2 regions of the Paenibacillus sp. FSL P2-0121 genome follow, and region 1 is predicted to be linked to the other one. Evidence: predicted binding sites of a transcription regulator. Region 1 holds the regulator's gene; the other holds the start of a gene.
What was found. Region 1 encodes LexA, which represses DNA repair genes until DNA is damaged. Its sites were predicted from a motif close to CGAACATATGTTCG; they were not measured.

Region 1 (3,720 bases):
ACATTAGCTTCTTCATCAGCTTCCTTAAGGACGTTAATATCTGCACTTGTTGCAGTAGTTTTGCTGTTTTGATGTCTTTTGGATACTTTTGAAAGGGTAAGTGCGTTAACCACAATCTCGGATCCCATTACATTATCAAAAGAGTATAGCTTTGCTACTGCTTTTTTGTTACTCTTCGGATTTTTGGTACCGATTGCCAATTTTTTATTAGGCTCGTTAAGTGCGATCAAGTGAGATTGATTGGGGGGAATGAATGTTTTGGTGAAGCTGATGTTAAAAGATGAGGTCGCATTAACTAGCTTAGAAATTTCAGATGAAGCAGATAGCGTTTTCAATTTTATAATGGCGGCACTTAGAATTAAAACAACTCCTAAAATAGCAAATAAGTACATCAAGATAATCAGCATATAATCACACCTCCTAGTTATCTCATTAGACTCAAATTGTTGCTTATTGAAAGATATGCCTGAATGATCTCCACTAGTATCTTTTAAAAGGGAAATTCGTGGAATTATAGGATCGGCTTCACGATTAACCCAAAAAAAGCACCCAGAGAAACCTTCCGATTCTGCAAATGATGCAAAATTGGGGGTTGCTACAAGGGTGCTTTTTAAGATGATTATGAAAACCTATAGAAAATTGAAGGCAGTGATATGATCGGTATAAACAATCAGCTGTTTGTATTCGATCGGAGTCCCATAACTAGCATAAGGTCTTACAGTAACGTCATTGAGGACAACAAAGTTATAGCTGAAATTTTTATCAGGGTGTTCTGCTCCCAAATAAGATATGTATTCGTCTACAATTACATCATCCATCAAAGATTTTAAATCAAATACATCCTCTTTGTTGGAGACGGTTGGAGAGACGATTCCCTGAATGCTGCCAAAAGAGGTGAGCAAATTCACTTTTTTTCCACTAGCTTGTTCATCATTTAAAAGTAAACCGGACAGCTTACCCAGTGCATCGACTTTAAAATCGACGAGGGTTCTAATTTTTGAATTATTCAAACTAAACACATCCTTTTCAATTTGCAATCCTGTTAACAATATTCGACATATAATCACCAAACTCCTAGTATGCTAATGAAAAAATACTTACTTATGTAATGACCCCCATTTTTTAATGTGATTTGGGGGTTGCCGAGCCTCCATTCGAATTTAATTTCTTATCGTTACTCGTGTGCCTATAGGGACAATAGCAGCGAGTGCTAACACATCCTCGTTGTACATCCGGATGCAGCCGTGGGACACCTCTTTCCCAATGGAGGAAGGGTCATTGTTTCCATGAATTCCGTAGTGTGGTTTAGACAGTCCCATCCAAAACACACCGAAGGGACCCCCTGGGTCGGGTTGTTTGTTAATAATAGTGAATTCACCCACTGGGGATTGGGTTAACATCTTACCGATGCCGACAGGGTAACCTCTAATCACAATATCATTGTCCAGAAGATATAACATTCGTTGGGTCAGATCTACAATAATTCGGTAGTTGGGCATTATACGCAACACTCCTTCCTAATTAGGATATGAGCAGAACGCCTAAAGGGTTATTCATAGAAAATGGCCATTTTAGCCATTGGGAACAAATGTTCGTAAGTGGTTGGAAAAGCAAAAAAAACGTAGAAAAAAGGCTGTTCCGCATATGCGGAACAGCCTTTTATGTTAGAAGTGCATACTTAGTGGATATCTCGAAACAATCCGATGACTCTTCCGAGAATAGTTACGCGATTAAGGCGAAGCGGCTCATAAGCTGGATTCTCCGGCTGAAGCCGTATATGATCACGTTCCTTGTAAAAGGTCTTAACGGTTGCTTCATCTTCTTCGGTCATGGCTACAACGATATCTCCGTTGTCCGCTGTTTGTTGTTGGCGAACAATCACATAGTCACCATTCATAATGCCTGCGTCCACCATACTATCACCCATGACAGACAGCATAAATACTTTGTTGTCACCTACATAGTGAGTAGGAAGTGGGAAGTAGTCTTCGATATTCTCTGTAGCAGTGATAGGTACCCCGGCGGTAACTTTACCTACGACAGGAATCCGTGAGATGGTCTGCGCGAATTGGTGAACATTCTCTGAATCCTCTTGGCCTAGTAATTCTATTGCACGTGGCTTCGTTGGATCTCGACGAATAAGTCCCTTTTTCTCAAGCCGGTCCAAATGACCGTGAACTGTGGAGCTGGAAGCAAGGCCAACAGCTTCTCCAATTTCCCGGACGGAAGGTGGATAACCCTTGCTGCGGACTTCGCTTCGTATAAATTCCAGGATCGCCAGCTGGCGACTTGAAATCTTTGACATTGGAATCAACCCCATATAGTAATGTTTGGGAAAATTATAACATAGAACTACCGTTCGCACAAACATAAGTTCTAACTATTATAAATATTAATCTGCTAGAGTTAAAAAATGGTAGACAAATGATAATAAAATGAACCGCTTGAGTCTCTCGAAAAAAAGAGAACAATTGTTCTGAAATAGTATTGAACAAAACACATGTTCGTGTTATTATAAAATCGAAAGTAAGAACAAGTGTTTGGAGGATGATGATTATGCTAAAATACAGTACATACCGCAGCATCTACGATAAGGCCCCAGTGGTTGAATCTATAGGACATAATGACGTTGCCCGTAATTCCGCTAAGGTGAAAGAGATAACGGAACGTTTGCTTGGAGGGATGATTTCGTTGTTCCGTCAAGATTTCTTTATTAAGTTAATATTGATTTTCGTGCTAGTATTATCTGGCCTAACAGTAGTGGGAAATGTATTTGCAGGATCGACGACTATAATGAAGGAAGAGAAGCGGATTGTGGTTGAACGTGGAGATACACTATGGAGTATTGCCCTTAAGAATAAACCAGCTGATATGAAGACAGTTGTTTATATAGAAGGAATTAAACGTTCAAGTGGGATTAAGAGTAGTCAAATTAACGCTGGAGACATACTTACTTTACCTATTTATTAATTTTCTGAGAACATAATAGAATGACCAGTAGAGCTTGCAGGGAGTAGACCTTGACAAGCTCTTTTTCTCATGGCAGAGTTAGAATTAATTTATAGGGGGAGGGAAAGTATTGAATATTGATGAGTTGGTCGCGCGAATTAACGAATTGGCACGCAAACAGAAGAGCGTAGGCCTTAATCAAGAGGAAGTGGCGGAACGCGCCAAGCTTCGTGAAATTTACCTGGGGAATATCCGTAATAACTTCCGAGCACAATTAAATACTATTGAAGTAGTAGATAACGATGAGCATGAACAAGGTAACAAGGGGCTTAAACATTAGCTCGCTGTTCCTTTTCATAGATATTTCAGGATGACTAGGGGGAACGCACATGGCCCGTTCTTGGGAAAGAATGGTTCAACGCAACACACAGCAAATCAACAAGCAAAGAAAGAAACAAGGCAAGGATACGATTTATGCCTCTAAATCTCCTACCCAGAATGCCGAAGTCTTTAAAGGTCGCAACATTGCATTTCCGGTAGTGTTAGTGATACTTGGCACTATGTTTTGGGTAGTTGGTTCTATTGATCAGGCCAAAGGTAATGGCATGCTGGCTAATTGGCTGGGAGTAGTACTGTACTATTTGCTGGCAGCGCTATTGTTCTTCCGTCGTCCGTACTTAAAGGTGGAAAAAGCAAGACTGTCCACTATTAAATTCAATCGCGAACGCGGACTTCCAGCTGCAGATATTGAGAAAATCACCCTTTCGCGTG
Region 2 (3,720 bases), 1.3 Mb from region 1:
TGCCTCCCTTTAAGGTTAGTTATCACTGATAATTTCCCCTTGGACGGCACTGTCTATGCATGGTGGTTTTACTCTTTTACTACATTAACTGTCTTTGTCACAGCATCATAAGTAACCTTTGCTCCAAGCGCCTCAGCCAGCGCACGTATGGGTACATAAGTTGTTCCGGTATCGAGAACGCCATCGGTAAGCTTGCGGCCGTTTAGGTTAATGGTCACTGTAACGTCTTTGTTCACCTGATCATCCCCTCCGGTAATCTTTTTTAAAGCCTCTTTGGCTTGGTCCGTCGTTGGACGTTTACCTGCCCGAAGTTGATCTATAGTTAAACCGAAAGTCATTTGCAGATGTGAATAATCTTTAAAAGAGGTCCAGTCCCCGCCCCATTCTAAACCAAGCCGCTTAGCCTCCTGTACAACCTCTTGCCAATCTGCTGTCTTATCCTTATCACCATCACGATTGATATCCCAAGAAAGGCTAGTGCCATTCGGCAGCAAAAGCGCAAAATCAAACGCAAGACCATAATTATGATAGCTGGTACCGCCTTTAGCGTTGGTAACTATCGGTCCTGGTTTGCTTCTACCCTGCGCATACAAAGCATTTTGCTCAGCAATGGTCCGTAGACCCTGAGTAATAACGATAGGGACTCCTCTCGCATGGCTTTGCTGAATCAAAACATTCGCACCTGCCGCCAAGACAGGATGAAGCCCGACCAGACGCGCCGCGGATTTTTCCCTCAATTGCTCCAAAGTCAGCATAGAATCACCCCTTTGGTATATTCAATGATGCCGCTGCCCTATTTGCCTGTACCCCTGTCCCCTTTAGGATGATTTCCACAAAAAAGGACAAAATATTTAACGAAAGGTGGGAGACATATGGATATTCATAGCGATAGCTATAAAGTTGCAGCCCTTAGTGAACAGGAAGAAGCACTGGAAATTATTCGGAATGCTGAAGCTTCCATTGCACATCTGACCGGTAATCCTACCGTTACCTTAATCGCTTATGAAAAAAGCGAAGGCAACGGTTCTCAGCATTAAACGATGTAGACCTCGACAATATCATCCACATCGATCCACTTCCATTCCTCCGCCCACTGCAGCTTAAACTCACGCGAGTGGGTGTGAATGGAAGTCACAAAACCACTTAACATCGTATTTTCAAAAGGGTCAAAAAGAATAACTGTCACTCGTACATGACTCCGCAACGACAAAGCCAGTGTACATTCAATCTCCTCCAGCTTCTGCTCATCCAGAATAGGCTTGATGCGGCGCAGCGTTTCCCGTTCATCTCTTATAATTCGTATCTTATGCTCCGGCAGCATCATGCGGCTGCTTTCCCACAGCCCGTTTTTCTCCAGCTTTTTGCCCATGGTAACCCCTCCTTAATTATATATCTATTCCTCTGAACACGAACGTATGTTTGTATTATATCCGCATCTTCGCATATTAATCAATAATCAGGAAAAAGATACCTTTTTAAGGGTCACTCTTTATTCAAAAGATGTATATTAATGTATATCTATCCAAGCTAAAATTCGCAGCAAAAAGACGCTGACAGATAAACTGCGCAGCGCCTGATTTGATTTATTCTTGAACAACGTCCCCAGACTCTGAGGTAGCCTGACCTTCGGAGTCTATAAGTCCTGTTGCTTCTCTTGCCTCGTTAAGCTTGGAAATACCGAATAACATCGCTACATCAGCGTTCTGATTCAATTCATTAAATTGCTCAGCCGTAACGTTTGCGGAATCAGCACCTTGAGAGGCCTCTTCTTTTAAAGAATAAGCACTTTCAAAGGCAACTTTAGACTCTTCGAGCAACTTACGAATGTCTTCAGGCAAGCTGGAGGAAATTTTTACTTTCTCGGCTTGATTCGATAAATCAGTTGCGGTACTCTGGAATTGCTTAATTTTCTTCTCCAACTGCTTGTCCGTGAGTTCTCCTGCTGAATAACCCGCAATGGCTTCGTTGAACTCCGCTAAAGAAGTTTTTCCTGACTCTTCAAGTTTAGACATTTCATTGTAGAAGTTTTGCACGGTCTCCTGCACTTCTTCCTCCGTGGCAGGTGCCGATGAAGTTGAATTATTGCTGCAGGCGCTAAGGATGACAGTCATCATCAGCATTCCTATTAGTAAAGCTTTTTTCATTATTTATCCCTCCACTTAACAGGATAATGTCGGTTTGTGTAAAGCGCAAATGAAATATATGTAAAATGACTGTTATGTTATAATTATTTTAATTGTGATCAGGAAAGGAGAGTATTTATGCCTTATTGCACCACCTGTGGAGCGGAATACAAGCAGGGCGCTAAATTTTGTGGAGTATGTGGAACCAGCCTTGACGGTACCGCTCCAGTAACCGCTCATCGACCCGCAGTAGATAATAATCATGTCATCCAAGAAGTCGTGCTCTGGAAAGGCAAACCTGCCGGCATCTCGGATCGACTCAAAGGAATCGTAGGACTTAACACAACTTCATATACCATTACAAGTCAGCGTATTATGGTAAAGACCGGACTTATCGGTAAAAATGTTGAAGAAATCGAATTGCTGCGCGTACGCGATTTATCCGTAAAACAGTCTATCATGGACCGGATGCTTGGCATTGGATCATTAACTGTATTTTCTGATGATGCCTCAGCGCCTCAGCTTCTTTTTCGAAAAATCCATGATGCCCAAACCGTCAAAGATGTTCTGCGCAAAGCCGTTCGTGACGAGAAGATCGCCAACAACATTAGCTACCGCGAGCAAATTTAAGACGTTCATACGTAAAAAGGCCCCGGAAAACCGGGGCTTTTTGCTTGCGCTTGCACACTTGAAGTACTCTTTTTTAAGGAAGATAAAATGCCCCCGCTGGGATAACCCCCTTGATCTGGCTCGGACTCTCCCACTGCAAAACAACCCGGGCGTCGCCCGCATTCTCATAATACTCCACCTTTATTTCATACGGCTTACCTGCAATCAGGTTTATACTCCCTTTTCGTTCCTGGCCGCTCTGATTCACCCAACTATCAATGACTAGCCCGCCATCAATCCATACCCGTATCCCATCATCAGAGTAGGAATAAATGGTATACACCTCGCTAAAAGCAGCCGTCAGCTTCCCACTCCACCGCACAGAGAATGCATCTACACGAATGGCAGGATCAGGCGAACCTTGTCTCCATGAAAAGTTAATATTGGCATCCGTTCGCAACAGTGCAGGCGTGCCGCTAAGCGTCATGTTATTGTAATATTGGCCACAGAGTCCACTCTCCAGCACACTATCCCCAATAGCAGCGAAAGCGGCGGCCTCAGCAGCATACTCCTCTCGTGTGAATACCATTTTGTCGTTCATAAAAGCTTTTATCACAGCGTCGGTATTCTTCTCATAGAGGAGTTTCCCCCAGGTCAGCTGATAAGACCATTTGGGCTGTGTTTTGGACAACAGTTCAGCAGACGGAAGCTCTCCATTCTCACCAATCGCAATCAGCTTGCCACGACCCAGATCCCATAAATTATCATAATGACTAATCTTGAAATCCGCGTCATAAATGTCGAGCGCCAGCACATCTACCTTATCACTGCCCGGATAGTATTCTGCCGGCTCATCACACCACTGATTTTTTGCATTTGGACTCCAAACCCACAATAAATTATGCAGCTTATGATAATTGGTAAAACGATCGAACATAAGGTTCCACAATGCAGCGTAATTGCTCTTTTGCCCCCACCAAAACCATCC

Region 2: MKY54_RS23290 (YolD-like family protein) is a predicted target of LexA. The motif match lies at 1,409-1,422, and genes of this name have one in related genera.

What each region holds. Positions count from the first base shown of each region.
Region 1 is NZ_CP150245.1:3,946,976-3,950,695, reverse strand. Features, by position in the region: gene MKY54_RS17515 (hypothetical protein) at 1-407, opposite strand, end outside; gene MKY54_RS17510 (hypothetical protein) at 630-1,010, opposite strand; gene MKY54_RS17505 (L,D-transpeptidase) at 1,161-1,499, opposite strand; gene lexA (transcriptional repressor LexA) at 1,679-2,305, opposite strand; gene MKY54_RS17495 (LysM peptidoglycan-binding domain-containing protein) at 2,557-2,970, shown strand; gene MKY54_RS17490 (DUF896 domain-containing protein) at 3,080-3,289, shown strand; gene MKY54_RS17485 (hypothetical protein) at 3,339-3,720, shown strand, end outside.
Region 2 is NZ_CP150245.1:5,266,764-5,270,483, forward strand. Features, by position in the region: gene MKY54_RS23280 (M15 family metallopeptidase) at 69-755, opposite strand; gene MKY54_RS23285 (hypothetical protein) at 873-1,037, shown strand; gene MKY54_RS23290 (YolD-like family protein) at 1,034-1,369, opposite strand; gene MKY54_RS23295 (hypothetical protein) at 1,584-2,144, opposite strand; gene MKY54_RS23300 (PH domain-containing protein) at 2,262-2,753, shown strand; gene MKY54_RS23305 (glycosyl hydrolase) at 2,827-3,720, opposite strand, start outside.